Regions from separate parts of the Rhodococcus sp. MT28 genome, predicted to be linked through region 2. Evidence: riboswitches for the same ligand, from Rfam matches in the RefSeq annotation. Region 2 holds a riboswitch; each other region holds the start of a gene.
The links. A riboswitch is a leader RNA that binds a small molecule or an ion and turns the genes downstream of it on or off. The one in region 2 is predicted to bind S-adenosylmethionine.
Positions count from the first base shown of each region.

Region 1: linked by a shared signal. The riboswitch ahead of AC1Q6C_RS22630 (aminotransferase class V-fold PLP-dependent enzyme) and the one ahead of AC1Q6C_RS20525 (bifunctional o-acetylhomoserine/o-acetylserine sulfhydrylase) in region 2 are both predicted to bind S-adenosylmethionine.
Region 3: linked by a shared signal. The riboswitch ahead of AC1Q6C_RS03315 (FAD/NAD(P)-binding protein) and the one ahead of AC1Q6C_RS20525 (bifunctional o-acetylhomoserine/o-acetylserine sulfhydrylase) in region 2 are both predicted to bind S-adenosylmethionine.

Region 1 covers NZ_JBXAFD010000006.1:26,765-37,388, reverse strand. The annotation lists gene AC1Q6C_RS22675 (MFS transporter) at 1-371, shown strand, start outside; gene AC1Q6C_RS22670 (ABC transporter substrate-binding protein) at 727-2,334, opposite strand; gene AC1Q6C_RS22665 (CGNR zinc finger domain-containing protein) at 2,469-3,047, opposite strand; gene AC1Q6C_RS22660 (hypothetical protein) at 3,111-3,488, shown strand; gene AC1Q6C_RS22655 (PH domain-containing protein) at 3,582-3,926, shown strand; gene AC1Q6C_RS22650 (saccharopine dehydrogenase family protein) at 3,927-5,138, opposite strand; gene AC1Q6C_RS22645 (alpha/beta hydrolase family protein) at 5,131-6,129, opposite strand; gene AC1Q6C_RS22640 (DNA-binding transcriptional regulator) at 6,273-7,151, shown strand; gene AC1Q6C_RS22635 (LLM class oxidoreductase) at 7,130-7,744, opposite strand; gene AC1Q6C_RS22630 (aminotransferase class V-fold PLP-dependent enzyme) at 7,955-9,280, opposite strand; SAM riboswitch class IV at 9,334-9,448, opposite strand; gene AC1Q6C_RS22625 (PucR family transcriptional regulator) at 9,509-10,624, opposite strand, start outside.
Region 2 covers NZ_JBXAFD010000005.1:154,269-164,892, reverse strand. The annotation lists gene AC1Q6C_RS20535 (MFS transporter) at 25-1,164, opposite strand; gene AC1Q6C_RS20530 (NADP-dependent isocitrate dehydrogenase) at 1,364-2,587, opposite strand; SAM riboswitch class IV at 2,893-3,033, shown strand; gene AC1Q6C_RS20525 (bifunctional o-acetylhomoserine/o-acetylserine sulfhydrylase) at 3,177-4,502, shown strand; gene metX (homoserine O-acetyltransferase MetX) at 4,499-5,635, shown strand; gene AC1Q6C_RS20515 (DEAD/DEAH box helicase) at 5,754-7,583, shown strand; gene AC1Q6C_RS20510 (SWIM zinc finger family protein) at 7,583-8,158, shown strand; gene AC1Q6C_RS20505 (DUF3017 domain-containing protein) at 8,164-8,448, opposite strand; gene AC1Q6C_RS20500 (bifunctional methylenetetrahydrofolate dehydrogenase/methenyltetrahydrofolate cyclohydrolase) at 8,454-9,311, opposite strand; gene AC1Q6C_RS20495 (GNAT family N-acetyltransferase) at 9,376-9,855, shown strand; gene AC1Q6C_RS20490 (DUF1905 domain-containing protein) at 9,888-10,163, shown strand; gene AC1Q6C_RS20485 (pentapeptide repeat-containing protein) at 10,170-10,624, opposite strand, start outside.
Region 3 covers NZ_JBXAFD010000001.1:692,100-702,723, forward strand. The annotation lists gene AC1Q6C_RS03300 (homogentisate 1,2-dioxygenase) at 1-985, shown strand, start outside; gene AC1Q6C_RS03305 (hypothetical protein) at 982-1,851, shown strand; gene fahA (fumarylacetoacetase) at 1,848-3,038, shown strand; SAM riboswitch class I at 3,117-3,210, shown strand; gene AC1Q6C_RS03315 (FAD/NAD(P)-binding protein) at 3,215-5,107, shown strand; gene AC1Q6C_RS03320 (ATP-dependent Clp protease ATP-binding subunit) at 5,157-7,580, opposite strand; gene AC1Q6C_RS03325 (Rv2253 family sensor-like surface protein) at 7,695-8,210, opposite strand; gene AC1Q6C_RS03330 (hypothetical protein) at 8,223-8,561, opposite strand; gene AC1Q6C_RS03335 (MFS transporter) at 8,555-9,421, opposite strand; gene AC1Q6C_RS03340 (NAD(P)-dependent oxidoreductase) at 9,418-10,320, opposite strand; gene AC1Q6C_RS03345 (CGNR zinc finger domain-containing protein) at 10,423-10,624, shown strand, end outside.

The sequences.
Region 1 (10,624 bases), on a different contig from region 2:
TGATCATCGGCGCCGGTACCGGTATGGCTTACGGCGCGATGCCCGCTCTCATCATGGGGGCTGTTCCTCCGTCCGAGACCGGTGCAGCCAACAGCTTCAACACCCTGATGCGCTCCCTCGGTACATCATTCGCCAGCGCCATCGCGGGTGTCGTCATCGCCCAGATGACCATGTCCATCGGTGGGGCAACGCTGCCGTCGGAGAACGCTTTCCGCGTTGTCATGGCCCTCGCTGCGGGATCCGCCGTCGTCGCACTCGTCCTGGCCGGTTTCCTCCCTCGGTTCAACAGCTCCAACTCCCGCAAGGAGATTGGTAGCCAGCACACCGATACGTCCCCGACCTCCTCGAAGGAATCCGTTCCGACACACTGAGCCAGCGCGCAATACACACTGCGCTGTACACACAGCCCGGCCCCGGCGGAGTCCAACTCCGTCGGGGCCGACGCGTTTCACACATTTTGCTGTTGATACACCTGCGGACGACAGTTTCGTGACATGCTCCGTTGAGATGGGTGCTCGTTCGATACTCGGGGAAAGGATGCCGCGATCGCCGCTCCTCGTGCTGACGTAGCCCTTGCTGTCGCCGCCGCTGCCGTCCTGGGCATAGGCGTCGGTGTCCTTCTTGCCGATGTCGTCGCCGGCCTGGCTGCAGGTGCGGGTGCTGCAGTGGTATTTCGGTTTGCTCTTCGGATGATCAATACCCGAAAGTGAGCGGTTGTCGAGGGTCCTACTTCAGGACACGGATCGCCGAGCCCGGAAGGATTCCGCTCGATGGCGGATAGATCGACGTTGCCCCGTTGAAGAACATGTGAGCGGGAGTCGTGGATACCGGCAGCAGGTCGACGTCCTTGAACAATGCCCGCTCACTATGTTCCCAGACCTTGCAGGACTCGTCACCGGGAAGAAGCGAAGCCTGAGTAGATAATTCGATGTACTTCTTGTTGTCGAGGGAAGCGAAGTTCACTCCTTCAGGCTTCGGTGGGCCGGTGAAATACTTGGCAAAGATGCTCGGCGTATCACTCCCCAGCGTCAAACCGATGGAAACGTCCCACGACGACAGATCGGTGGTGCTGAATGTGTTGGCGATGACAAAACTGTAGTCGCCGCCGGTCAGTTTCACCTTCGCGCCCAGTCCTTCCCACTGTGTTGCCACGTATTCCGCGGCGGCAGAGTTCGTATCGCGTGAGTTGTTGAAAATCACGTTGAGGGCAAGCGGTCGACCGTCCTTCGTCAGGATGCCGTCGGCCCCCGCCTTCCAACCTGCGTCGGACAGCGTTTTCTTTGCTGCATCGACGTCGAAATCGGGGATCGTCCCTTCGACACTGTTGTAGTCGCAGGCAAGGGGTTCCGAAACCGCGAGGGCGCGTGCGCGGGTTCCTTTACCGCCGGTGGTGATCTCGGTGTAGTCGTCCAGGTCTACTGCCTGCACGAGGGCCTGCCGTACAGCACGGTCTGCCGTGGGTAGGGCCGCGAAATGATTGAAGATGAACTCGCCGGACAACGTGGTGTAGGTCTTCGAATCCAGACCCGCGGCCAAGACTCGTTCCTCGTCCGAACCGGTGACCGCTGCGGCATTCACTCCGCCGGTGAGAACAAGATTCGCCGTCGTACTGGGATCGGTGACAATCTTGATCGTCACTGTCTTCGGCACTCCGAGAGTGCCGGAAGTGGTCTCGCCGTTCGGACTCCAGGTGTAACCGTCGCGTCGTTCCATCGTGATGTGATCGTTGGGAACAACTTCGGTGACCTTGAACAGACCCGTTCCGTTGCTACTCGAACGGATGCTGGCCGGGTCTTCGAGCGTCGCAGCGCACGGAAGCCGCAACGCGCCGATTCGAGAGAGCAGGAAGGGCGCTGGCTCGGCGGTAGTCACCGTCAGTTCGTCACCGTCCGCTGAGGCCGAAGTCGACATCGGCACAGTGGATCCGCGTAGCGGTGAAGCGTTTTCAGGATCCATGACCCAGTTGATGTCATCGGCCGCGGTCTGTGCGGTGAAGGAAGTGCCGTCGGCACAAGTGATGCCCTTCTTGAGCACGAACTTCAGAGTGTTCCCTTCTTCACTCCAGCTCTCCGCCAGATAGGGACGCACAGTGCGTGTTTGCGCGTCGATGTCGATCAACGAATCGTACGAGTACGCGTTCACGATCTGAGTCGACGTAAGGTTGGTGATCAGAGGGTGCAGATTTCCGGGATCGGCGTTGATGACAGTCGTGAAACTGCCGTCCTTTGCATACTCACCGACCGAACCTCCGGGACTGGATGCGCCGCCACACCCGGCCAGGGTGAAAACCCCAACGCTGATAACTGCTGTCGCGGAGACAGAACGGGCTTTCATACGAGCCGCCATCTACTAGGAGTTGCCATGGCGACAATCGTGCGGGATTGACGTGGTCTGTATCTCGTTGAAGTTCCCCATACAGTCGGCCGTACTCTGTTCGATTGTCACTATCGACCGGGCAAGCGCAGACGCTAAGTACGACGCTGCCGTTGACGGTGATTCGCGACGTTGATTCGGTTGCCGCACAACGCCGGCATGCAGTAGCGGCGTCGCCCTCCACGGCTTGTATCGACGAACACCCCGTTGCACGTCGGCGAGGCGCATGGGCGGAATCGTTCGTACCCCAATGTGCGCAGAGTCCCCAGCAACGAGTAGCCGATCAACAGCGCAAGTTCGCCGGTGAGATTGATTCTGCTGTCCGGTACCGCATTCCATCGATAGTCGGACCGGGCATCAGGCACGAGTCGGACGTGATGCGGGACGGTCTGCAGGAGTCGATGAGTGCGATCAACGAGCTCATCAGAAGTCGGAGCATCGAGAATCGAACGAATCCCCTCTCTGAGTTCCTTGACCTCAGCAAGTTCACCGCTGGTAAGCCGACGTCCGTTGGTGAGCGCATCCGGCGAGAGTCCATGTTCGTCCAGTAGATCGTGAAGCGCCTGAGGGGCAGCCAACGCGTCACCTGCCTCCACCCACACGCGGGGCGAGGTATTGACCAAGTCGGTCGCAAACGACGCACCGGCGACGTAATCGTCTAAAACTACTTGCATCCCTTACCGTCCTGCCCTACCGTAATTGAATAACCTAACTTTACACCTTACGGAGGCGGCGGGATGGAACACTGCGCAGACCACAGGCTGCCCGACATACTCCTCGACACCCACAACCGATTACGCCGCGCCGGCACCGTGGCGTCGGGGACACCCGTCGTTGCAGCCGATCTCTACTGGTCGATCGGAGCGCTCGCCCAATGCCTGACCGCGATGGACGAGGTCATTTCACAACTGGGAATCAACGCCCGAAAGCAGTTGCGAGCTGGAAAGTTCGATGTCGAGAGCGGACCGTTCGAAGGACAACCCGACGCTGCCCTGCTCACCGCAGTTCTTGCGCTCGCCCGAGCATCGAGCAGTTGTGAACCAGTTCAGACGGCAATCGGCAATGCCCAGATCGCGGTGAGCGATCTCGTCGTCTCAAGGCCCACCAGCGCTTGACGCCCGCGCTCGCAGCCTGTCCCAATAGAGACTGTATGGTTGGTTTTCAAGCAGCCATCGAGAGCATCGACCAGCAGGAACCGGGTTATCACTGTGAGTGCAGGAACATCGACAATCTACGAGGACCGAACCGTCCGGATCGACGATCAGGGCGTCACGATCCGCCACTACTACTTCCCGTTTGTCAGCAAGTTCGTCCCGTACTCGCAGATCGAATCCGTCGACCTCGGAGTCATGTCATGGCTGAGCGGACGCCTACGAATCTGGGGAACAACAGATTTCAGCTCGTGGTACAGCCTGGATCTTTCACGCCCGTGGAAGGAGACCGCGGTGGTACTCACTCTCGCCGGCCACGGATCGCCTTCGTTCAGCCCCAAGGACGCCGATCGCGTCGAGACCGAAATCCGCAGTCGCATCGGATCACACGCCGCGAACTGACTAGCGGAACTCGGATTCGACGGTGACGATCTCACTCCAGTCGGTTCGATCGAACAACCGCGCCAGCGCAGTGAACAGAACTTCCGGGTCGACGACGCTCTCGGGTGAGTGCACACCGATCCGATCCGAAATCGTTCCGTCGGCGAGCCGGGACACCACCTGAGCAAGGCCGAGCGCCAAGGGGATTCCGGTTGCACCGGCCATGTCCGACAGCAACTCCGACACCGGTGAATCGTCTGCAATCCGGGCCACGACGCGCATCGCTCTTCCGTCGAACATTCCTGTCGCCGAGGCGAAGAACAACGGCAGGGATCCGTGGCCGGCGCGCGTGAGCATTCGAGGCGCAGCACGGATCATCCGTCCGAGCGAAGGCTTGCCCAATTCTTCGGCGGCCGAGTCGAGATCGATTCTCCCCTTGTCGATGTCGGCGCGGAGAACGTCGAGAAACGCCACGGTTTCCGGTGTGATGACCATCAGATTTGCCGAATGCCCCGCAGGATTGATGGTCCGATGAAACATCACCGGCTCCGGATGCCCGACCACGTAAGCGTTCCCCCGACGTCCGCCGGGCAGTTCGAGTGCGATGGAACGCAACGGTTCTTCGTTGACGATTCGCCCCGCACGAACCACCGGAACCTGGCCGCTGATCTGTTGCATCCAGTGAACGGCGGCTGCACTCAATGTGTCCACCGACTCGTCCTCGCCCTCGACATCAACCGGCCAGGCTGTATACAGATCGTCGACCACGTCCAATCGCGAGACTGCCATCGCGGCCAGGAGGTTACTCATCCCGGGACTTGCGCCCATGCCGACTACCGCACAGATTCCGGCTCCCCTCGCGGCACAGTCCAATTCCAGCATGTCGACGGCCGGCTCCCAGTCGTCGCAGATGTCGAGATAGTGAGTCCCGGTCTCGATCGCTGCCTGGAGAATGCCGACGCCGAAACGGAAGAACGGTCCGACCGTATTGACGACCACGTCTGCGCCGTCAAGCAATTCACGTAGCGTGCGACCGTCCGTGACGTCGATGCTGCGCGCCTCGACTTCCGCTGACGCCTGCGCCAGTTCAACTGAAAGACGCTTCGCAGCATCGATATCGCGATCCGCGACTACTACCTTGCCGATTCCCGGCAATGTTGCGGCCAGACGAACTGCTGCCGAGCCCATGGCACCGGCACCACCCAGTGCGACAACCGTGATTCCGTCAGCCATGAATTCCCTCCAAAAATGCAGTCTGATCCGCTAGATAGCCGGGAGCGAAGATCGAACGGGGAGCAAGGACGGCCACCAGAGCGGACCTCACTTCCGAGTCTTCGAGATCCTTGTCCACGATCGAATGCGTAGCGTCGGGGTACTTCTTGACCACCAATTGCCCTGGAGTGTCCAACAATTCGCGATACACCCTTTCGGTATCAGCCACGTCGACGTTGACGTCTTGTCCGCCGATGATCAAGAGCACCGGAACCTTCACGGTTTCGAGATCGGCTCGCGCATCCGAGAGGTAGTTCTTTCGGATGAAGTTCCACCGGTCTTCGGTGAGACCGTCGGCCTCGCCGGAGGCCACGAGATCGTCGAACGATGCATCACGGGCCAACTGATCCAAGTTCTTCGCACGATCGACCCGCGCTTTCTCGAACTCGTCGGCCGACGCATTTCTCTCGGAAAGTTCGGCTAGGGTATTGAATTCGCCTTGTTGGAGCCAGTTGATCGCGGGACCCACGGCAATGACGAACGCTACGTCCGGGTCGAGGTTCACCACCTTGGGCATCACCCACCCTGCCTGGCTTGCACCCCACAGACCGATCCGAGACGGATCGATATCCGAACGTCCCCGCGCCCACTCGATTGCCGCTTCCGTTTCTGCCGCGCGATCGTCCATGCTCTGGTCGAGCCAATTGCCCGGTGCCCCATTCACCCCCGGCTTGTCCCAGGAGAGTGACGCGTACCCCGCCTTTGCGAACGCCTCCCACACCGGTCGATAGAACGTCTCATGTGTTGCATCGACCGGGCCGTCTCCGTGGACGAAAACCACGAGCCCGAAGGGACCGTCACCGTGTTCCGGCAGTGCAAGGACTCCCTGGAGCGGCACCGATCCCCCGGTGATCGTCACTTTTTCCTCACGGATGTCATAGGTGTTCTGGTACAGCGTCCAGCCCACCAGAGTCGCGATCAGAACAACGACCACCGCCAGGGAAGTAACCATCCACCTGCGTAAACGAGGCTTACTCTTGCCCTCGCTCATCGATTCCGCTGCCATCTTCCCGCCCTAACGTACGAATTTGAAACGATCGTATTGCATTCGATAGTACAGTTGTGGGCGAAGATGTCGAGAAGTGAGGAAAGGACATGGCGATGACCGACAGGGACGTCGATGTACCCACGAGGATCTTGATCGAGGGACTACTGCGCACGGACGGAACTGTCGACGGACGCACCCTTTATGCCACCGCCGACGCCCTCGGCAAAACTGATCAACAGGTTCGGCTGTGCATCAAGCGGTTGGTCACCGAGGGGAAGTTCACTCAGGAAGGTCGCGGGCGGCAGGCCACGCTACGAGCAACGCCGAAAGCCCTGCGCGAGATGGAACCCGACGTCGAATTCGTTCGGCTGGCCTATCGACAAGACCGCGACACTGTGACGCCGTGGGACGGGTATTGGCACCTGGCCGGATTCGCAATTCCGGAGTCGTCACGGAAAGCGCGAGATGCGCTGCGCACCAGGGTCGTTTATCTCGGCGGCGCGCTCGTCCAGGGCGGTCTGTACGTCTCGCCGCACGCCTGGGAACCGTATATTCGCGATGCGGCCGCCGAACTCGACGTCGAACAGCACCTGTCTTCTCTCACCACTCGAGATCTGAAAGTGGGCACTCTCGAAGACCCCGTGAAGATTGCCGCGCAGTTGTGGCCACTGGACCAGATCGCTGACGGATACGAACGGCTACTCGACGTAGCGACCGCACGCCTGCACAAACTGCAGAACAGTCCGGGTACCGATGCTGTCACGATGACCATCGAACTCGCGGCGGAATTCACGCGAGCCATGGAACCGGATCCGCTGTTGCCGCCGGAACTACTGCCCACCAACTGGATCGGCACGAGGGCTCGGTCGATCACTGCGCAGTGCTGGACGCTTCTGGCACAGGTGGACGGTGCCGACGAATTACCGTCGCTGTTCCACCTGTACGCAGATGCAATCGGTGACGATCAGGATGCAAGCGTGCGCTGACGGGGCGGCAGTCCGAAACGCCCGAGAACCTCGTCGACTGCGGTGGACGGTGTGACAAGTCCGCGATCCTGAAGCCACGGAATGGTGCTGTCCACCAGATGCTCGAGCGTTCGAGGCAATGCGAGAGGCAGCAACGTAACGCCGTCGGCGACCTCCGCAGCTCGGATATCGGCGATCAAACTGCCGAGACCGGAAGGCGTTCCGACGTAATGAAGCGAAACGGGAACCCGCGGCGAGGTCAACGCGCTGTCCAACTGCGCAAGCTCCTTACGAGCGGAGCGAGCCTCCGGCGCGATCAGAATCTCGAGATCGACCAGCACTGCGACGCTGTCGGGATCGCGTCCTTCTTCGGCGACGGCAGCGCGTATACGTGCGCGTTCGAGCTGTGCCTCACGCAGATCCGCAGCGCGAATCCGAACCACATTGGTAGGGAATGAAGCCAAATCGAGAGCCTTTTCACCCTCGGTGAGGTCCACCCAGTAGTCGCCGCCGATGATGGGCAGGTTGCCGGGTGCGCCCTCAGCGGCCGGATGGTGACCGAATCCGGTCAACTCGACCGCTACGTGCAGAGAATGCGAAGCGAGTGAAGACATGTGAGACCTCCGAAAATCAGAAAAGTATGGGATGAGCGAGACGAATCGTCAGCTCGAACACATTCCTGAAGAGGTGCGGCACAGATCGACATGGCGACGGCACCACTGACCGAGAGTGATGCTCACTCTCGAAGGGGTGGCGGGAAAATCCGCTGGTGCCATGGCTGCCATGCTAGTTGTCCGTTCGAGTTTTCGGGGACCGAGCTCAGCTCAGACGCACTCGGCTGCGCCGGCATTGTCGTCTGCGGCTCCGAGGAAGGGGCGGGTCTCGGGCACAGGGTTCCACGCACCTGCCGTCTTCGCGTACTTCCAATCACGCTGATTCGAAACCAGGATGTTCACGGCGTCGACCAACCGCGTCACGTCGTCCGAGCTGCTACCGAGGCCGAGGCTGGCGCGAACTGCACCGCCGGAGAGGCCGAGGCGCGCGAGTACCGGATGTGCGCAGAAGCGACCGTCGCGAACTCCGATGCCGTGCTCGGCGGAGAGGAATGCGGCGATCTCGCCCGCTTCGAATCCGTCAACGGTGAAGGTGACGATTCCGACGGCGTCAGGAGCGTCGTTCCACAGTCGCACGAGTGAGACGCCCTCGATGGCGGACAAGCCGTCAGTGAGCTGGGCGGTGAGCGCCTTCTCATGCTCGGCGATCACGTCGAAGTCCAGGGCGTGCAGGGTTTCGCAGGCGGTCGCGATGGCAGCCGCACCGAGCACGTTGGGGGAACCCGCCTCGTGGCGTGCGGGCGCGCAAGCCCACTCGGTGGACGCGATGGTCACCTCACGCACGGCGCCGCCGCCGGCGAGGTACGGCTGAGCTTCGTCGAGCCAGTCACGGCGGCCGACGAGAACGCCGGCGCCGAAGGGCGCGTACAGCTTGTGGCCCGAGAACGCTACGTAGTCGACGCCGCATTCCTGCAGGTCGATGCGACGGTGGGGAGCCAACTGAGCAGCGTCGACGAGGATACGTGCGCCGCAACGGTGAGCGATGTCAGCCAAACGTGCAATCGGCAGGATCTCACCGGTCACGTTGGAGGCCCCGGTGATTGCGAGCAGCGCGGCAGGCTTGGTGCACAGTTCACCGATCAGACGCTCGATCGTTTCTTCGATGGTGTCTGCGGCGGTGACGATACGAGCGTCGTTCCACGGCAACAGGTTTGCGTGATGCTCGACGTCGAGGACGACGGTGCTGCCGGGGACGCACTGCGCAAGCAGGTTCAGCGAATCGGTGGTGTTCCGGGTGAAGACGACAACCTGATCGTCGGCACAGTTCACGAAACGAGCAACGGATTCACGAGCGTTCTCGTAGGTGAGCGTGGAGATCCGGGACGCGTAGCCGGCACCGCGGTGGACGCTGGCGTATGTCGGCAGCAACTCGGCGATACGGTCGGTGACCTGGGCCAATGCCGGCGCACTCGCGGCGTAGTCGAAGTTGGCGTAGGAGCATTCGCCACCCTGAACCAATGGAACCTGCAGGTCGGCACCCGAAACCTTGGCAATCGCGGTGGTGCAGCAGGTGTCGGCACTCAATACAGCAGTCATCGAAGACAATCCTCACGTTCAAGGACTCGTTCGTCGGGAGATGGCCCCGGAAGAGTCCGCGCTTGCCGCATTCGTTTTCGAACGCAGCCGGGTCGTCACCCGGAGCACCCCACCGCGGAGGAGGGTTGCCGACCAGCAAGCCGGGGCTGAACACTGGTACTCGTGACCTGGCAACGAGGATGGCAGGAACCTCCCGTGCTTGTCAAGACGAAGCCGCGAAGATCTCCGTCAGGGCGCGATGGTCCGGCAAGCAAGGTGGAGCGCGAGTCTCGTTTCCGGATCTGCGAGATCCACCGAGAGAAGGCGCTGAATTCTATCGATCCGACTCGATACGGTGTTGCGGTGCAACCCCATTCGGGTTGCGGTGTGAGCCAGAGACGATTCTTCGTCGAGGTACGTCGACAGAGTCTCGAGCAACTCTCCATTGGAATCGCGTAGCGGTGCGAGCAATGCTGCGGCCGCAGGCTGGAAGGTGTCGGTTCGCGTCCACGCCAGCAGCAACTGCGCCAGCCCGAGGCGGTCCACGTGCAGGAATCGACCTGTTTGAGATCGGGAACCGGCGAGCCGAGCGGCATCCCCGGCCTCCGACAGGGACGAACCGATTCCGGCCGGGCCGTCGTGTGCGCGTCCCACACCTACCCAGGTCTCCATCGTGGGTTCCAACCTGGCCTGAGCTGCACGGATGCACTCGGCGATCCTGGTGATCGCCTCCGGTCGCGGCTCACCTGGCAGAGTCGTCCACGCCGCCCAGCCGTCAGCCTGTTCCACGACATTGGCGTCGATTCCCTCGGCGGCGAGAGCATCTGCAACCTCGCTGCGTCTTGCCACCAGGTCGACCTCACCGACCGCCAGGACTTTGATGCCGATGTGCCATCCGTCCAGCATCCAACCCGCGTCGAGTGCGCGCCGGAGCAGTCCGGGTGTGGCGTCTGCTGACGTGTCGATCAGTTCACCGAGCAACGCGCTACGCCGGCGCGCTTCACGCTCGTCGACCATGCGCGCAACGGCCAGTCGGTGCCCGGCAGCCAACGAGGCCACGTCGAGAACCACTGAGAGAGAAGCCTCTTCGACGCTTTGACGCACCGGGAGCAGCACCGCCAGCCAGGGCTCTCGGGCTGCGCCGGACATCACCGGGCACGCAATCAGGACCGCGCCGGAGTCCAATTCGACCGTGGTGGGCGCCCCGCGACCCGACAACATACCGGCAGCTGCTCGATCAGCGTCTGACAACAGGTCGGCGCCGGTCATCGGACGTCCGGACGTGTCCAGGAGAAAGAATGAACGCTGAAAGGTGTTCAGTAGCACCGACAGAAGATTCTCGACGCTTCCTCCGGCTCGTTGGCC
Region 2 (10,624 bases):
CACCGACGCGGATGGGCGCCCAGGTCAGCGCGCGGCCCTACGCTGCAGAATCACCGCTACCGCCAGCACGACGAGACCCGCGACGGCCAGCAACGACCCCACCGCTGCCGGCGCGGTGTACCCGTAACCGGCTGCGATGACGACGCCGCCGATCCACGCTCCGAAGGCGTTGGCGATGTTGAGTGCGGCGTGATTGAGAGACGCGGCCAAGGTCTGAGCATCCTCGGCGACATCCATCAACCGTGTCTGGAGGCCAGGCACCATCGACGACCCGGCGAGCCCGATGAGGAAGACGAAGATCAGTGCCGTGTACGGATTGCGCACGGCCATCACGAAGACCGCGAGGATCACAACGAGGGATCCCATCGACAGGAACAAGCCCTTCATCAGTGCGCGATCCGCGAGGTATCCACCGACGAAGTTGCCGGCCACCATGCCCAGTCCGTACAGCATGAGTGCGAGGGGAATGAACGAAGCGCCAAGCCCGGACACGTCGGTGAGAGTCGTACTGATGTAGGTGTAGACGGCAAACATCCCGCCGAATCCGACCATGCCCACGATCAAGGTCATCCACACCTGAACGCGGCCCAGTGCCCCGAGTTCGGTGATCGGATTCGTCACCGGCATACCGTCCAACCGCGGAATCCAGACGAACAGCGAAGCAACCGTTGCCACTCCGATCACCGCAACCAAGGCAAAGGCGCTGCGCCAGCCGAGTGCCTGGCCGATCCAGGCCGCGACCGGCACACCGATCACGTTGGCCACGGAAAGACCCATCATCACCATCGCGACGGCCTTCGCGCGTTTTCCCGGTTCGGCCAGGTGAGCTGCGACCAGTGCGGCGACTCCGAAGTAGGCGCCGTGCGGCAATCCGGCGACGAAGCGGGCCATCATCAGCGTCGTGTACGAGGGCGCGAAAACCGAAGCGGCATTGCCGACGGTGAACGCGACCATGAGTGCGATCAACAGGGTGCGGCGCGGAACCCGTGCGGTGAGTGCAGCGATCAGTGGAGCACCGACGACAACCCCGAGCGCGTATGCCGAGATCACGTGGCCCGCGATGGGTTCCGAGACACCGAGCCCGGTTGCCATTTCCGGGAGCAATCCCATGGCGACGAACTCGGTGGTGCCGATACCGAAACCGCCGAGGGCAAGAGCGAGCATCGCCGGACCTCTGGCGGAACGAACCCCGGGTGTCGAGGTGTCAGAAAGGGAGAGGGTAGACGAAGTCACTGATCAATTGTGGTCTCACACCTGGTTGAACTTCCAAGTGAGAGCGGGTGAGTTCACTCACTTGAGACCGCGAACACAAATGGGACGCCCGGTTTCCCAGACGTCCCATTTGACAGGTGAAGCGGTGAATCTACTTCGCGGCCATGGCCTTCTGCAGGTTCACGTCGAGCGCGCCGAGGAACTCCTCGGTGGTCAGGTAGCCCTGATCGCCGCCGACCAGCATCGAGAGGTCCTTGGTCATCTGGCCGCTTTCGACGGTCTTGATGACAACGTCTTCGAGCGCCTGCGCGAAGCCGATGACCTCAGGGGCGCTGTCGAGCTTGCCACGATGCTCGAGCCCGCGGGTCCACGCGAAGATGGACGCGATCGGGTTGGTCGAGGTGGGCTTGCCCTGCTGGTGCTGACGGTAGTGACGCGTCACGGTGCCGTGAGCAGCCTCTGCCTCACAGGTCTTTCCGTCCGGTGTCAGCAGAACCGACGTCATGAGGCCGAGCGAACCGAAGCCCTGGGCCACGGTGTCGGACTGGACGTCGCCGTCGTAGTTCTTGCATGCCCAGACGTATCCGCCCTCCCACTTGAGTGCGGAAGCGACCATGTCGTCGATGAGGCGGTGCTCGTAGGTCAGACCTGCAGCATCGAACTCAGCCTTGAACTCGGTCTCGTAGACGTGCTGGAAGATGTCCTTGAAGGCACCGTCGTACGCCTTGAGAATGGTGTTCTTGGTGGACAGGTACACCGGGTAGTTCTGCTGCAGTCCGTAGGTGAGCGACGCGCGAGCGAAGTCACGGATGGACGTGGTGAAGTTGTACTGCCCCTGGACGACGCCGCCCTCTTCGGGGAAGTTGACCAGTTCGTGCTCGATCGGTGCGCTGCCGTCCTCAGGCGTGTAGGTGATCATCACCTTGCCGGGGCCGGGGACCTTGAAGTCTGTGGCGCGGTACTGGTCGCCGAATGCGTGACGGCCGATGATGATCGGCTTGGTCCAGCCCGGAACGAGTCGCGGAACGTTGGAGATGATGATCGGTGCGCGGAAGATCGTGCCGCCGAGAATGTTGCGGATCGTTCCGTTCGGGGAACGCCACATCTTCTTGAGACCGAATTCCTCGACACGTGCCTCGTCCGGCGTGATCGTGGCGCATTTGACGCCGACGCCGTGCTTCTGGATCGCGTGCGCTGCGTCGATGGTGACCTGGTCGTCGGTCTCGTCGCGGTACTCGATACCGAGGTCGTAGTACTCGAGGTTCACATCGAGATACGGATGGATCAACTTGTCTTTGATGAACTGCCAGATAATGCGCGTCATCTCATCGCCGTCGAGTTCGACGACGGTGCCCTCAACCTTGATTTTGGACATGGGTGCTTCGCGTCCTCCTAGGAAGTTTCCCTGGTTACACGGTTGCGGTCACACTTTGTGAGTGGGTCCGCGAACGGTTCGATTATCAAACCTAGACGGTGTGGACTGATCTCGGGAGATGAGTCCCAAACAAGACAAGCGTACTGCTAACCCGTGAGGCCGCAACCGGCAGGTCCACTCATCGGTCTCTACTCGCGAGTAACTTTTGCCTGCTAGTGGGCTGCGTCGCCCTGCCTCGCGTGCGGTTGCGGCTCACATTTCGCCCCGTGTCAGGACTGCGCTCACTTCCCGGTAGAATCCGACTTGGTCATGAGTGCCAGCGTCAAGCCCCGGCTCGCTGGACGGCAACCCTCCAACCGCGGTGGGGTGCCCCGGGTGATGACCAGGTTTCCCGACGTGGATCTGCTCGCGCAGTTCCACCGCAATTCGGGTGACAAGCGCGGGTCCGACAGGGACGGACCCCAGACCGGGCCGAGCCCCACGGAGGTATTTCAGTATGTGTCGCACTTGTAGATAGACCCCAGCACGGGGCGGCGATCATTCGCCCCCGTCCGACATCTATCCGTCAGACCACTGGAGTGAACAGATCATGACCGACAACACAGCCGACGCCGCAGCAACTTCGGATCCGACCGCCAACTGGTCGTTCGAGACCAAGCAGGTGCACGCCGGACAAACAGCGGACACCGCCACAAATGCGCGCGCTCTGCCGATCTACCAGACCACCAGCTACGTCTTCGACAGCACCGATCACGCTGCTGCACTGTTCGGCCTCGCCGAGCCGGGCAACATCTACACGCGGATCATGAATCCCACACAAGACGCCGTCGAGCAGCGCATCGCTGCCCTCGAAGGCGGAGTCGCCGCACTCCTCCTCTCCTCGGGTCAGGCCGCCGAGACCATCGCGATCCTCAACATCGCCGAGGCCGGCGACCACATCGTCTCCAGCCCGTACCTGTACGGCGGCACGTACAACCTCCTGCATTACACCCTTCGTAAGCTGGGCATCGAAGTCACGTTCGTCGAGGATCCCGACAATCTCGAGCAGTGGCGCGAAGCCATTCGCCCGAACACGAAGGCGTTCTACGGCGAAACGATCGCCAATCCGAAGAACCACATCCTCGACCTACCCGGTATCTCGTCACTGGCCCACGAGAACGGTCTTCCGTTGATCGTGGACAACACAGTCGCGACGCCGTACCTGCTTCGCCCACTCGAACACGGCGCCGACATCGTCGTTCACTCCGCCACCAAATACCTTGGTGGACACGGCACCGCGATCGCCGGCGTCATCGTCGACGGTGGCACTTTCGACTGGACGCAGGGTCGCCACACGAACTTCACGACGCCTGATCCCAGCTACCACGGCGTCACCTTCGCGGACCTCGGCGCGCCGGCGTTCGCACTCAAGGCCCGCGTCCAACTGCTGCGCGATCTCGGTTCCGCCGTGGCGCCGTTCAACGCGTTCCTCATCGCGCAGGGTATCGAAACCTTGAGCCTGCGCATCGAGCGCCACGTATCCAATGCACAGAAGGTCGCCGAATTCCTCGACGGTCACGTCGAGGTGGCCTCCGTTTCCTACGCGGGACTTCCCTCCTCGCCATGGTTCGAACGTGGAAAGCAGCTGACGCCCAAGGGAACCGGCGCCATCGTCACCTTCGAGCTGCCCGGCGGTATCGATGCGGGCAAGACATTCGTCAACGCCCTGACGCTGCACAGCCACGTCGCCAACATCGGTGACGTTCGCTCACTCGTCATCCACCCCGCGTCGACGACACACTCGCAGCTCACCCCCGAAGAGCAGCTCGCCTCCGGTGTCACACCCGGGCTCGTCCGCCTCGCGGTCGGCATCGAAGGAATCGACGACATCCTCGCCGATCTCACCGTCGGCCTGGCAGCGGTGGCAAACTCGTGACCGTGAACGAATTGGAGCCCAGGATCGACCTCCTGCCCCCACCCGACGGCCAGGTGGGGTTCGTCGACATCGGTGCCTTGGAACTCGAGAGCGGCGCGGTGCTCCCATCGGTTTCGCTCGCCGTTCAGCGGTGGGGTGAGCTTTCCCCGAACCGCGACAACGTCGTACTCGTCGAGCACGCACTGACCGGAGACTCACACGTCACCGGACCGATCTCCGCGAATCAGCCCTCCCCCGGCTGGTGGAACGGGATGGTCGGCCCCGGCGAACCGATCGACACCGGCGAATGGTGCGTCATCGCAACCAATGTCCTCGGTGGTTGTCGCGGCACGACCGGTCCCAGTTCGCCGGCCGACGACGGCAAGCCGTGGGGCAGCAGGTTCCCGGAGATCTCCATCCGGGATCAGATCGCGGCGGAGAAGAAGCTCGTCGATCTCCTCGGGATCGACCAGTTGGCCTCGGTAGTCGGCGGATCCATGGGGGGCATGCGCACCCTCGAATGGGCAGTTACCTACCCGGACGGCATTCGCTCCGCGTTGGTTCTCGCAACCGGTTCACGGGCCACTGCAGATCAGATCGGCACCCAGACGACGCAGATCGCTGCCATCGTCTCCGATCCGGATTGGCAGGGCGGTGACTACCACGGAACAGGGCGGGCACCTCGCACCGGACTCGGCATCGCCCGTCGCATCGCGCACCTGACGTACCGCACCGAGTCCGAACTGGACGCGCGCTTCGAGAACTCCGCTCAGAACGACGAAAATCCTTGGAACGGTGGACGATACGCCGTACAGAGTTACCTGGAACATCAGGCAGACAAGCTGGTCGACCGCTTCGACCCGAGCACGTACGTCCTCCTGACCGAGGCCATGAACCGGCACGACATCGGTCGTGGACGCGGCGGTGTTGCGGCGGCGTTGGCATCGATCACGGCACCGGTCGTGGTGGGCGGCGTCGACTCGGATCGGCTGTATCCCCTTCGCTTGCAGGAGGAGATCGCCGACGGAATTTCCACGTGCAGCGGCCTCGAGATTCTCAAGTCCAAGGACGGCCACGACGGCTTCCTGACGGAGGCGGACGCCGTCGCCGGACTGCTTCGCCGAACGATGGAGTTCGCACGTACGGCTCGCTGATTCGGCACAGAGCCACGTTTTCAGGATTCGTCAATGTCGGGAAAACCACAGCTGATCTGCGGGTTTTCCCGACATTCTCATTGGCGAACGTGAGCCGGCGCGGCTAGCATCGGCGAACGTGAATCAGCCATGCTCGACGCGCCTGCAGGCTACGTACATTCCCGAGCACATGTCCTTCGCGTTCTGGGGTGACGCAGACCCGGCAGCGCGGCTGTCGGCACTGGGGATGCCGACCGGGTCGCCGGGCGTGTGCAGGCTTGCGATCCCGGTCGACGAGTCGATCACAGCAACCGACGTCGGAGCGCAACTGCTCGACCTCACCACCGCGATCGACGCGTTCCACAACCTCGATGCTGGTCGCGGCGACCTCGGATCGTCGCTGCTCGCGTGGAAGCGCGTCATCGACACCGGCGCACATGACATTCCGACCGCAGCGCATGCCGCTATCGAGCGCGACGACACGAAGATCCGAAGCGCCGAGTCCACGGTGCGGTTGTTCACGGATGCGCGTACAGCCGTGGACAGCCTTCGCCGAGCAAAGATTCAGGCGACTCTTCGCCCGTATCAAATGCAGGGAGTTGCCTGGCTGACGGCTCTGTCGGGTTCGGGTGGTGGGATCTTGGCCGACGAGATGGGTTTGGGTAAGACACTGCAAGCGATTTCGATGATCGCGATCCGCGCCGGCGACGGTCCGCATCTGGTTGTGTGTCCCACCTCGGTGATAGGAAACTGGCGCCGCGAGATCGAGCGATTCGCTCCGCATCTGCCACTGCACGTTCATCACGGGGCCGCCCGTGCACTTCCCACTCGTATCCCCGCCGGCACTACGGTTCTGACCAGCTACAGCGTCTTGCGTTCCGACGCAGCCCAATTGGCCCCGGCCCATTGGAGTTCAGTGGTCTTCGACGAGGCGCAACAGATCAAGAACCCCGCTTCCCTCGCCGCGAAAGCAGCAATGCAGTTGTCGGCGGACGTCAAGGTAGCGATGACCGGCACGCCGGTGGAGAACCGCCTCGAAGAATTGTGGTCACTCTTTCGCGTCGCCAACCCCGACGTCCTCGGAACTCGCGCACGGTTTCGTCAACGCTTTGCCGTCCCGATCGAATCCGGTCGATCGGCCACCGCGGCGACCAGACTTGCCGCGGTGATCGATCCTTTCATTCTGCGCAGAACCAAAGACATAGTGGCCAAGGATCTTCCGCCCAAACAGTTCTCCACGGTCTCGTGCACTCTGACGTCGGAACAGGCGCGCATCTACCGGTCGGCAGTTGCCGATGCGTTCGACTCCGGATTGGGCACGGGAATCGCCCGGCGTGGCAACATCCTTGCGCTTCTGACCACTCTCAAGCAGGTATGCAATCACCCGGCGCAGGTCACCGGCGATACGGACGACCTCTACGGAAGATCCGGAAAGCTCGACCGCGCAACGGAAATGATCGCCGAGATCGTCGACGACGGCGATCGCGCGCTGATATTCACGCAGTACCGGACGATGGGCGAGATGCTCTCGCGACACCTGGGAGCCGAACTGGGAATCGGCGCCGTGCCTTTCCTCCACGGCGGCCTGAACACCGACAAACGAGACGCGATGGTCGACGCGTTCCAGAACGAGACGGATTCACCACCGGTTCTGATTCTGAGCTTGCGCGCCGCCGGCTTCGGCCTCAACCTCACGCGCGCAAGTCATGTCGTGCACTACGACCGGTGGTGGAACCCAGCCGTCGAGGATCAAGCAACCGACCGGGCACACCGCATCGGCCAGAAACGCACCGTCAACGTCCACACCTTGGTGACGGGCGGTACCGTGGAGGATCACATAGCAGCGATGCACGAGTCCAAACGAGTTGTGGCCGATGCTGTCTCCGGGAACGTCGAGGCCGCGCTGGCCGATCTCCCCGACACCGAACTGCGTGAACTTCTCGAACTCGACGGCGCGGTGATCATCTGATGGCCAACGAATTCGGCGTCACCGCTTGGGGTCGAGCGTGGCTGCGCACGGTGGAGCGGACCGCGGCGTCCGGTCCGAACCCGTCCCTGCCGACGGCTCGCACCCTGGCACGCAACGGTTCCGTGGAGTTCACCGTCGTCTCGTCGGGGACCGTCGTCGCCGAGGTGAGCACCAAGGCAAAAACTTCGTCAGTGACGATTGGTGTCCCGCTCTGGACCAAATCCGAGATCGCTGCAGTGAAGAGCCTTCTCCGTTCGGCTGGAAAGGCGAACAGATCCGTATCCACCGGCGAACTGCCGGACAGCATCGTCACCGAACTGCAGGCTCGAAATATCGCAGTAGCCGTTGATCTTTCGGAGTGCACTGCCAGCTGCGACTGCTCAGGTAGACGCTCGCCGTGCGTTCACCATCTCGCCGCGATCTACGCCCTCGCCGGGCGAATCGACGAGGAACCTGCACTTGCGGTGACGTTACGGAGTGCACCGGTCAAGGCTGGAAAGAAGTCGACATCCGCACATTCACCGGAGTGGATCCCTTTGAGTGATATCGATATTCGCTCGTTCTACGGGGGCTGATCTTCTCAGTCGGTACCGAGCGGATCGATGGTCAGGGCGAGCGTCGCGATCAGCACACCCATAACGCCCATCGCCGCAGTGTCGAAGACCCTTCCACGCACCGCGAGCAACCCCACACGGTTCTCGGGAACGAACCACCGAGCGGCAGCTCCGATGATGACGGCAACACCGAAGACGAGGGCGCCGCGGCGCCACCGGTCGGCCAGCACGAGAACAACCGCTGCCGCGATCACGGCGAGGACCGCGAGCATGGGCAGATTCTTCTTCGCGAGGCCGACCAGTGAGGACATCGGACTCAGGCCTCGGCCAGAACCCGCTCGGCGCGTTCGACCACGTTGGTGATCAGGAACGCGCGGGTCAGCGGTCCGACACCACCGGGGTTGGGTGAGACGAAGCCGGCGACCTCGCTGACGTCGGCTGCGACGTCGCCACGCAGGCCGTCGTCGGTGCGACTGACGCCGACGTCGAGGACCGCCGCTCCAGGCTTGACCATGTCTGCGGTGATGAGGCCGGGAACGCCGGCGGCAGCGACGATGATGTCGGCGCGGCGAACCTCGGCCGCGAGATCGCGGGTACCGGTGTGGCAGAGCGTGACCGTCGCGTTCTCGCTACGACGCGTCAGCAGCAATCCGATCGGGCGACCGACTGTGACGCCTCGTCCGACTACCACCACGTGTGCGCCTGCAATAGGGACCTCGTAGCGGCGCAGGAGATGCAGGATTCCACGCGGGGTGCACGGCAGCGGGGCTTCCTTGCCCAACACCAGTCGACCGAGGTTGACCGGGTGCAAGCCGTCGGCGTCCTTGTCGGGGTCGATGCGCTCGAGGGCTGCGTTCTCGTCAAGGTGCTTGGGAAGCGGCAACTGCACGATGTAGCCGGTGCACTCGGGATTGGCATTGAGCTCGTCGATCGTCGCGTTGAGCTGCTCCTGCGTGATGTCGGCAGGCAGGTCGCGTCGCAAAGAATTGATACCGACCTTGGCGCAGTCGTTGTGCTTGCCGCGCACGTAAGCCGCGGATCCGGGGTCGTCGCCCACCAGGATGGTGCCCAAGCCGGGTGTGATGCCCTCTGCCTTCAGAGCGCTCACCCGCACCTTCAGGTCTTCGAAGATTTCGTCGCGGGTAGCTTTGCCGTCGAGGATCGTTGCAGTCACGGCGACCATTGTTCCAGGTTAGGGTCGATGAGTGACAACGGCTCCGGAACTACGCGGCCCGAGGGTGCTCCTCTCCCCCGTCGCGCCCGATCATCACGCCCGTCTGCGGGCAATTCACCTGCACCCGGACGTCGTGCAGTGGTGGCAAAATCCCGACGACGACTGGCCTACGGCGCCGGAAGCCGGCACCACGCACTACAGCATCTTCCACGGCGACCACCTGATCGGCTTCATCCAGTGGTACGAAGCGGAAGACAATCCTGACTTCCGCCACGCCGGGCTCGACTTGTTCCTCGATCCCGACTTCCACCGCCGAGGGTTCGGTCGCGAATCGATACGGGTGCTGTGTGCCCACCTGATCGACGACCTCGCATTCCACCGTCTGGTCATCGACCCGGAAGTCGACAACTCCGTCGCCATCGCGTGCTACCGATCGGTGGGGTTCAAAGACGTCGGGGTGATGCGCGAGTATTCGCGAGATCGCCATGGTGTGTGGAAGGACGGACTGCTGATGGATCTGCTCGCACGGGAATTCATCCGCTGATCGACTGGGACGAGTTCGAAAGGACCGACATCATGTTGCTGGACAAGGAATTCACGGCCACCCTGCAGAAGAGCGACGCCAAGGGCGGGTGGACTTATGTGATCTGGCCGGAGTCCGCCGAGTTCTTCGGCACCCGCGGCCTGGTCAAGGTACGCGGGACGATCGACGGACATCCGTTCCAGAGTTCGTTCATGGCGTTGGGAGACGGTAACCACAAGCTGCCGGTCAAAGCCGATCTTCGCAAAGCCATCGGCAAGGAGACCGGCGAGCTGGTGACGGTGCGCCTCGAGGAGCGCTTGGAGAGCTAGGCGCTGCTACTTCATGTCGACGACAAGACCGTGCGCCGACGCGTACGCCACCGCCTGCATCAACTCGATCTGCGCGTTTCCGACGGACGCGGACGTCCACAGGCTCGGATCGATCCGTGCACCGCGCAGGTCTGCACCTTCGAGTTTGAGTCCACCCGTACGAGCACCGGACAGATCCGCCGACGCCAGCACCGCGCCCCGCATGTCGGCCCGAACCAGGTTCGCTTCACGGAAGCGGCATGAGGTGAAGTCGATCTTTCTCAGGTCCGCCCCGCCGAGTGAGGTCAACGAGAAGTCGACTTCGTCGAGCGTCAACGGCCGGATGCGGCAACCGTCGAACGTCGACCCGAGCAGACTGCAGTTTCGGAACGTGCTGTGCCACAGGCTGGTCCGGGCAAAATTGCACGAGCGAAACGCAGTTCCCGTGTGCACGGACTCCCCCAGATCGGTGCCGGTGAAAT
Region 3 (10,624 bases), on a different contig from region 2:
ACCTCGCCATCTGAAACTCCACACGCTGTTTCCCGAAAGCACCTGGAACGAGACCGACGTGGTAACCGGCCGTCGTCTCATCCTCGGAAATGCCGACGTGCGATTGTCCTACGTCGTTGCGGCAGCGCCATCTCCCCTGTATCGCAACGCAATCGGCGACGAGATGGTCTACATCGAATCTGGCGAGGCGACCGTCGAGACCGTCTTCGGTGCACTCGAGGCCAGTGAGGGTGACTACGTCCTGATCCCGATGTCCACAACGCATCGATGGATCCCCAAGGGTGACAAGCCACTTCGTGCCTACGCCATCGAGGCGAACAGTCACATCGTCCCGCCCAAGCGCTATCTTTCCCGCTTCGGCCAGCTGCTCGAGAACGCACCGTTCTGTGAACGAGACCTGCACGGACCGATCGCGCCCATGATCGCCGAAGGAACCGACGTCGAGGTACTGGTCAAGCACCGAACGTCGGCGGGCATCGTCGGCACCCGAATGGTTTATCCCACGCACCCTTTCGATGTCGTCGGCTGGGACGGCTGCCTGTACCCGTACACCTTCAACATCTCCGACTACGAGCCGATCACGGGCCGTGTTCACCAACCGCCGCCGGCGCACCAGGCGTTCGAGGGGAACAACTTCGTGATCTGCAACTTCGTTCCGCGCAAGGTCGACTACCACCCCCTGTCGATCCCGGTGCCGTACTACCACTCGAACGTCGACTCGGACGAGATCATGTTCTACTGCGGCGGTGACTACGAGGCGCGCAAGGGTTCCGGCATCGGACAGGGTTCGATATCGATTCATCCCGGCGGCCACGCCCACGGACCACAACCCGGCGCCTACGAGCGGAGCATCGGCGCCGAGTTCTTCGACGAGCTCGCCGTGATGGTCGATACGTTCCGGCCCCTCGAATTGGGTGAGGGAGCCCTGGCCTGCGAGGACGAAGCGTACGCCTGGAGTTGGGCAGGGCGGGGGCCTCGGCAATGACGATCATCTCCCCACTCCTGCGTGGCCTGTGCGACGACGCAGCACTCTTCCCACCCGGCAATGCTCCTCTCGCCGAGGCAATTCCGGCCCACGTCGCCTACCTGCAGGCGGATTACGACGCACTGGTCGGGCCTTTCGTTTTTCCCGCGCCGCGACTGGGCGAACTGGCTGCGTACGTTTCAGCGGACAGCCCGGTGACGCTGAGCCTGACCGTGCCGGCCGGCCCATCCGATACGGCGGCCGCACTCTCGAACGCGCTCGTCATCCCTGGTGTTCACGTCGCCGCCGTCGAGGTGGGAATTCCTGACGGGTTGCACGCCGATGCGGCCTTCGAGGAACTCTCTCGTGTCCATGCCGCTCATCCCGACGTCGACATTTTTGTCGAGGTGCCTCGAGGTGATCGGCGCGCGGGCTATCTCACAGCTCTCGAAACTGCCGGGCATTCCGCAAAGTTTCGCACCGGCGGGATTGTCGCCGAGGCGTACCCGAACGAGGAAGAGCTCGCCGATGCGGTGATATCCGTTGTCCGAGCGAATATCCCGTTCAAGGCGACTGCGGGACTGCACCACGGTGTGCGCAACACCGATCCGGAAACAGGCTTCGAGCAACACGGCTTCCTCAACATCATGGTGGCCGTCGACGCGGCGAGGCGGGGCGCCGATCGTTCGGAAATTGTTGCTGCACTGTCTCAGCGCGATGGAAAATCGATCGCGCAAGCCCTGGCCGACCTCACCGAGGACGAGGCCGGCGAGGTGCGTCGCCGATTCCTCTCGTTCGGTACCTGCAGCATCTCGGACCCTCTGACCGAGCTGGAAGGCCTCGGGTTGATCGTCCGCTCCGACAAAACCGAAGGAACTCTCGTATGACTGTCACGACCATCGACATTCCCGCCGACTCACTGTTCGGTCTCGACAATCTGCCGTACGGGGTCTTCTCCCCCGCGGGAGGGTTACCGCGTGTCGGTGTGCGCGTCGCCGAATCGGTGGTCGATCTCGCAGCGACACTAGGTGATTCCGTCTTCTCCGAACCGACTCTGAACGCGTTCATGGCTCAGGGACGAGATCAGTGGGTATCGGTGCGAAACCGGATCACGGAGCTCGTGACTAGCGAAATAGACTCGAATGCAGTGTTTTCCGTTGATTCGGTGACAATGCATTTGCCGATCGCAGTGGCCGATTACGTCGACTTCTACGCCTCGGAGAATCACGCAACCAACCTCGGGCGGTTGTTCCGCCCGGACGCAGCCCCCTTGATGCCGAACTGGAAGCATCTTCCCGTCGGATACCACGGGCGCTCGAGCACCGTCGTCGTCTCCGGCACCGACATCGTTCGTCCCTGCGGACAGCGGAAGGCACCCGATCAGGAAAGCCCGGACTTCGGACCGTCCCGGCGCCTCGACATCGAAGCCGAGATGGGGTTCATCGTCGGAACTCCCTCGAAGATGGGCGATTCCATCACCCCGGACGAATTTGCCGAGTACGTCTTCGGCGCCGTCGTCGTGAACGACTGGTCTGCCCGAGACATCCAGGCGTGGGAGTACGTGCCCCTCGGTCCGAACCTGGGGAAGAGTTTCGCGACCTCCATCTCACCGTGGGTCGTACCCTTGCTCGCTCTCGAAGCAGCCCGAATCGACACTCCGGTGCAGGATCCCGAACCGCTTTCCTATCTGCGTGGTGAAGAGAAGTGGGGGCTGGACATCGACCTGGCCGTCGAATGGAACGGTCACGTCGTCTCCCGGCCGCCCTACGCCCAGATGTACTGGTCGCCTGCGCAGATGCTCGCGCACACCACCATCAACGGCGCAGCAGCGAGTACCGGCGATCTCTTCGCGTCCGGAACCATTTCCGGACCGGACAAAGATCAGCGCGGCGCCTTCATCGAGCTGACGTGGGGCGGCAAGGAACCCGTAGCTGTGGGCTCCGAGACCCGTACCTTTCTCGAAGACGGCGACACCATCGCCATCTCAGCCACCGCTCCCGGCGCCGGCGGATCACGAATCGGCTTCGGGGATGTTCACGCTCGGATCCTGCCTGCAACGCAAACCGAAAGATAGTGATTGACAACTGTTTGATTCACGCTGATCTGATGTCCGGAATTCCTTGCCTCACGATTCTCCGAAGATAAGCTGGACTAACCATCCAGAGCGATCGAGAGTCCTGGCTCCGTGACGTCGCAGCAACCCCCTCTGCTGAGGTGCGGGTGCTTTCTGCCAGGTCCGATGGAGGACTCGTGCCAGGCGATCGACCCCGTACCTCAGTGGGGACAGCAGCTGTCATCGTGATCGTGGGTGGTGGACCCCGCGGGACCGGCGTACTCGAGCGGATCCTCGCTCACGAATCGGTGAACGCCGATCCCACACCGATCGACATTCACGTTGTCGACCCGTATCCGGCAGGCGCCGGCCGTATTTGGCGAGGCAGCCAGGCGCCGCTTCTGTGGATGAATTCGACAACAGCGGACGTCACGATGTTCACCGACGAGACCACCGCCGTGATCGGCCCGGTGCTGCCGGGTCCGACCCTCGCGGAATGGGTCGCCGAGCGCTCGGCTGAGCTTGCCGAATTCCCAGAAATCGCAGCAGAAGTTCCGACGATCACCCCGTCGTCGTTTGCATCGAGGTCACTGCAGAGCCGATACCTGAACTGGGTGTTCGAGACTGCAGTCGACTCCGCGCCAGCGCACGTCGACGTTCGAGTTCATCGACGATCCGTGGTCGACATCGTGAACGTCGGCGAGACACAGACGGTTCATCTGGACGACGGAGCTGTCATCGACGCGACGACCGTCCTTCTCGCACAAGGGCACCCCGATGCGTTGCCTGCCCCACGTGAAACCGCGCTGACCAGCTTCGCGTCCGATCACGGGTTGACGTATGTGGGTCCGGGCTACACTGCCGACCTCGACGCCGATGTCATTCCCGAAGGCGAACCGGTTCTGATCGCCGGACTCGGGCTGGCTTTCGTCGACTGGATGGTTCTCCTCGCCGAGAGCCGTGGCGGCATCTTCGAACGCGGTGAAGACGGCATCCTCACTTACGCTCCCTCGGGTCGGGAACCCCTGTTGTATGCCGGATCTCGTCGCGGAGTGCCGTATCACTCCAAGATTTCGTACTCGATCGCTGACGCACGGCCACCGCTACCGCGGTTCTTCACCGCTGATCTCGTTCCCGGCGACGGACCGTTGGATTTCCGAAACGACATCTGGCCCTTGGCGTCGAAAGAACTGGCAGGCGCCCACTATCACGAGCTGTTCGCATCTCACCCGGATCGGACAGTGGGCACCTGGGAGGAGTTCGACGCCGAATTCGCCTCGCTGGCCTGGGGATCGCCTCGATTGCATGAACTGGTCGAGAACGCAGTCCCGAAGCCGGAAGACCGTATCGATCTCGAGCGGCTGAACCGCCCACTCGGCGGTGAGCGCTACGACGGGCTTGCCGAGGTCCAATCCCGGATCACCGAATACATCTCGGCAGATGTCGCGCGGAGGTCGGACCCGTATTTCAGCGCCGACGCGGCTGTCTTCTCAGCGCTGCTGTCGACGTACATGACCGTCGGAGAATTGTTGCGGCGCGGCAGAATCCCGGCCGAATCCGTCGCCAAGGACGTCGAGGGTTGGCTTCATTCGTTCTTCAGCTTCATCGCCAGTGGTCCGCCACCCGAGCGACTGGAACAGTTGATCGCCCTCAACGAGGCGGGCATCGTCCAGTTCCTCGGGCCGGATTCGGTGTTCTCCACCGAGATCGACCCGGCAACGGGGGCTGGGATCTTTGTCGCGCGCAGTGCGTCGCACACCGACATCGTGGCCGCGAACACCCTCGTCGAAGCACGCTTGCCGGTTGCGTCCATCAGCGCGAGCGGTGACTTGCTCCTGCGGACGCTTCACCGTCGGGGCGAGGCAGTCGAACTACGTGCCACCGCCGACAGTTCGGCGAAGCTCGCGGTCGACGGCACGTCACGAATTCTTCTTCAGGACAACACTGCTCATCCTCGCCGCTTCGCCGCAGGGCCGTGGGTTGCAGGCCACAACTGGTCGGCGGCTTTCCCTCGTCCCCGTACCAATGCAGGGTTCTTCCGGCATAACGATGCCCTGGCGGCGGAGATTTTGGGCGCTACGCGCCTGTGAGCGGTTAGGGAGTCCTGGGACTCCCTAACCGCTCACAGGGGGCTGTCCCCTAGCTGAACACCAACTCACCCTCGTCAACCGCGACGGTGATACTGCCGCCCTCTTCGAGGAGATCGTCGAGCAGCATGTCGGCGATCTTGTCGTCGACCACACGCTGAATCGAACGACGCAACGGGCGAGCCCCGAACTCGGGTTGATGCCCGTGCTCGGCGATCCAGTCCACCGCGTCGGCAGTGAACTCGATCTCGATGCCCTTGGACTGCAGCCGCTTCCGGCTGTCGTCGAGCAGCAGATCAGTAATCCGGTGCAGTTGCTCGGTGTCGAGCTTGCGGAAGATCACGATCTCGTCGATACGGTTGAGGAACTCCGGCCGCATCGATTCGCGCAACCTGGCCATCACGCGGTCGCGCAGTGGCTTCTCCGCCGACTCTGCGTCACCCGTGGTGAAGCCGAGTCCACCGGACTTGCTCGAGATGATGTCCGAGCCGAGGTTGCTGGTCATGATCACGACGGTGTTCTTGAAGTCCACCGTCCGACCCTGACCGTCGGTCAGACGGCCGTCGTCGAGCACCTGGAGCAAGGTGTTGAACACGTCCGGGTGTGCCTTCTCGATCTCGTCGAGCAGGATCACCGAGTACGGGTTACGACGCACCTGTTCCGTGAGCTGTCCGGCCTCGCCGTAGCCGACGTATCCGGGAGGAGCACCGACCAATCGGCTGACCGTGTGCCTCTCACCGAACTCACTCATGTCGAAGCGCAGCATCTTGTTCTCGTCTCCGAAGAGTGTGGCAGCCAGAGCTTTTGCGAGCTCCGTCTTGCCGACGCCAGTGGGTCCGAGGAACAGGAAGCTACCGACGGGACGATCCGGATCGCTCATACCGGTACGGCTACGACGCACGGCACGCGCGATTGCGCGAACGGCGTCATCTTGCCCGATGACACGACCGTGCAGTTCCTCTTCCAGACGGCGCAGGCGATCTTTCTCTGCCTGAGTCATCTGGCTTGCCGGAATACCCGTTGCGCGAGCGACAACTTCGGCGATTTGTTCAGCGGTCACGTCCGGCGTTTCCTCGGAAGGAACCGAGGATCCTGCCTTCTCGAGACGCTTTGCGACGCCGTTGATCTCGTCACGCAGGGTCGACGCCTTCTCATACAACTCGTCGGCGACGGCTTTTTCCTTGTCGCTCTCGAGCTGCTCGAGACGCTGCTGCAGCGCAGCGGTGTCTACCGTGGCCGTCTTCAAGCGAAGCCTGGCGCCGGCCTGATCGATCAGGTCGATTGCCTTGTCCGGCAAGAACCTGTCGCCGATGTAACGTGCCGACAGCTCCACCGCAGCGGTGATCGCCTCGTCGGTGTAGTGCACCTTGTGGTGATCCTCGTACCGACTGCGCAGTCCGCTCAAGATCGCGATTGCGTCCTCGATCGACGGCTCTCCGACCTGTACGGGCTGGAAGCGCCGCTCGAGCGCGGGATCCTTCTCGATGTTCTTGCGGTATTCGTCGAGCGTGGTGGCGCCGACGATGTGCAGTTCACCGCGAGCGAGCTTGGGCTTGAGGATGTTTCCGGCGTCCATCGCACCGTCTGCGCCGCCTCCGGCACCGGCGATGGTGTGCATCTCGTCGATGAAGACGATCAGCTCGTCCTTGTGTGCGGTGATCTCGTCGATCACCTTGGTCAGCCGTTCCTCGAAGTCACCGCGGTAACGGGTACCCGAGACCATGCTCGAGAGTTCGAGCTGGACGATCTTCTTGCCCACCAACGATTCCGGGACATCCCCGTCGACGATGCGCTGGGCGAGACCTTCGACGATGGCAGTCTTGCCGACGCCGGCCTCACCCACCAGGACCGGGTTGTTCTTGGTGCGGCGGGAGAGGATCTCGATGGTCTGTTCGATCTCGTCGGCGCGGCCGATCACCGGATCGACGCCGCCGTTGCGGGCGCGATCGGTGAGATCGATGCCGTACTTGTCGAGCGTCGGTGTGGTGGACTCGTCTTCGACTGGACCGGCTGCGGGATTCTGAACCGCTGCCTGCAGCTTCTCCGGCGTGATGCCGGCCGAAGCGAGCAGACGACCCGGAACATGATCGGGGTCACCGGCCAGGGCGATGAAGAGATGTTCGGGGTCGATGTACGTCGATCCCAGGGCTCGGGCCAGTTGATGAGCCTCGAGTAGAGCGGTTTTCACGGCACTGCTGAGCGCAGGAGCAGAGTAGGCCCCCTGCTCACGGCCTTGTGGCAGCCGCAGGTCGACGGCGTCGACCACGGATTTCGGGTCGGCTCCGGCGCGCTGCATGAGCGTGCGGACCGGATCCTGCTCCGCCATGACGCGGAGAACGTGCAGTGCATCGAGATCCGAATCACCGCGAGCAGCCGCTACACGTGCAGCGTCAGCCATGAGTTGCTGGGTGGCCCTGCTCATGAGCCGGGAAATATCGATGCGACCGGGACCCTCGGGCCCGAAGAATGCTGGCATTCCGAAGCCTCCTTGCAGAAAGTTGAGCGTTACTGACTCAATTAACGTGCATGGGGCTCGATCAATTCCCGCGGCCTCAGATTTGTTTCAACACCTTCGGGCCACAGATCGTTCTCAACTACCGAAGGATCCGGTAGATCGACCGACCGGGTACGCCTCGACGTGCATGATCACCGATCCCTCGCAGGGACCACTCGCGATGTCGGTACGCCACGAACCTTTCAGACTGCCATCGGGCTGAGGTGTGTAATACGCCTCGGAGTGCGCCGGTGCCCACACCTTGGGCACGCCTTCCCCCTGGTAGCAATCCCACTCCCAGTCATAGGGGTGCACCCAACTGGTTCCGTCCCAGGTGTATCGCGCAGGCTGCGGCAACGTCGGATTGGCGGGAGCCGGACCGCCGACCACTGTGGCGATACAGACTCCGCTCGAGCAATCCGTCTCGAACGTGTATGTATCGGAGAAATCCGGCTCCCACTGGCTGGCGGCCAGACTTGTGCCCGTCTTGGTCGCGGCAAAACGCTTGAGCGAGTAATCACCGGACCAATTCGCATCCGCAGCCCCCGCGGGCATCGCTCCGGCGACAAACCACGTAGCAACGAGAGCAACCACCAACAATGACTTCCGCATGCGTGAAGTGAATCACAAGCTATGTCCGAATTGTCGGATACTGACCACAAGAACACCGACGACGATCAGCACCAGCGAAACCAACGGCAACGCTCCCGCACCCCTGTCCGCCAAGATCAGCCCGCCTACGACGCCGCCCGCTGCGATCGCCGAATTGAAGATCGTCACGAAAACCGATTGCGCAGTGTCCACAGCGTCGCCCGTCGTATCCGCGAGCGCCGTCTGAAGGAGAGTGGGAGCGCCTCCGAATGCCACACCCCACGCCGCAACGCTGAGTGCGATCACAGCGAAGCTGTCACCGCCGACGCCCAACGCCGTCAAAGCTGCGGCAAAGACCACCAAGCTCAGCACGGTGAGACTTCGAAGGGCCCGGTCGACAAACACCCCGACCACACCGATGCCCACGAAGGCGAAAAGTCCGAACACGAACAAGACGATTCCCAACCGATCGCCGAAACCGATGCGATCCAGAACGCCGCCAGATACGTGTACACGATGTTGTGCGCGAGGATCCACAAGAACGCGACAAACAGAATCGGTCGTACGCCAGGCAGGACCAGGACTTTCCGCACCGGCAGCTGCCGATCCGCTTGTTGCCCGGGAAAGTCCGGCATCACCGTGAGTATCCACGCGACCAGAAGTAGCGCAGCAACCGACATCACGGCGAAGACGACGCGCCAATCGGCCAGGGTCCCGAGCCACGCCCCCATCGGAACGCCGATTGCCAACGCGATCGGCTGTCCGACGGAGGCAACCGCAACGGCCCGCCCCTGCAGGTGAGGGGGCGACATCCTGCGTGCGTACCCGGCAAGCAACCCCCACACCACACCTGCCGCCATACCGGCCAGAAACCGAACACCCAAGGTGAGAACAAGATTCGACGAAAGCGCTGTCACCAGATTGAAGACACCGAACCCCAGAATCGCCGACACCAGGACAGCACGCCGTCGCAATCCTCGGGTCAATGCGATCAGTGGTACCGCCCCGACGACGGAACCCAATGCGTATGCGGTGACCAATTGCCCTGCGCCGGAGACTGATACGGACAACCCTGACCCGATCTGCACCAGTAGTCCGGCCGGCATGGTTTCGGTTGTGATCGCTATGAAGCCTGCCATTGCGAGTGCCGACAACCCGGCCAGCGGTAGTGTCCGGACGGAATCGGTCTCCGCCAGTGCCGAAGTCGCCGTCCCGTCCGAGTTCGAGCTCACCTCGTCGGTGTTTCGGGACTGCCTTCACCCGACTGGCCGGAACGGACCAGTTCTGCAATAGACGCCCAGTCCATCTCGCCCTGACCGTTCGCCAGAGCCTGAGCGAGCACGCCTCGAAGTACGCCACCGAACGGCAAATCCAGATCGACGCTGTCGGCGGCGTCGAGCGCAAGCCTCAAATCCTTGAGGCCCAGAGCTGTGGTGAATCCTGCAGGCTCGTACTGACGCGTCGCGACGAGGTTTCCGTAGCTGGAGTAGACCGGCCCCGGGAAGATCGTCGAGGTCAGCAGTTCTACGAGTTGGCTTCCGTCTACACCTGACCTCTCCCCCAATGTGATTGCCTCGCCCAAGGATTGAATCGCGGCGAGGATGAGGTAATTGCCGATGATCTTGACGATGTTGGCCTGCTCCGGACGCTCACCTTGTGGCCACGTGCGAGCACCGATGACGTCGAGGAAGGGTTGCACTCGCTCGAGGAGGGAACTGTCGCCGGCGGCGATGATGTTCAACTGGCCAGCCTGAGCAACAGAAACGCGTCCGAACACCGGCGCCGCGATGTACCCGATGCCGTACTCGGCGTGCAGTGCGGCGGCGCGCTTGGCAAGGTCGACGCTGACGGTGGCCATGTTGACGTGCACGGTTCCACTCGGAACGGATGCGAGGACGGCGGGATCCAGAATGGCCGAAGACACGGCCGAATCATCTGCCAACATCGACAGCACAACACCGGACTGGAATGCCTCGGCAACGGTTTTCGCGCCGATCGCCCCTTCCTCGACCAGTTCGGCTACCGCTTCAGGGCTGCGATTCCACACCGTCACGTCGAAGCCTGCGCCCAGTAGATTTCGAGCGATGGGACGACCCATCGCGCCCAAGCCGACCACGGAAACAGAAGTCATGGATTTCCCTCTCGAAAGTGCTGAACCATCTAAGACGGTTCAAGACTCTCACACGGGTACAGTTGCTGTCGAACCGGTTGAGATGGTTCGCCACGAAGGAGGATGAAAGTGAACGAAGCAGGAGCTGATCAATCCGCTCGGGACGTGTTTCGACTCGACAACGACACGCTCGCCTTCCGCTTCACCGCCACCCTCACCAATCGGAACGGCTCGAGGTTCGAACGACTCACGAGCCCGCAGCGACTCGAATTATGGTTACGCGCCAACGATCTGATGGACGCCCCCGCAACCGCGACAGAAGACG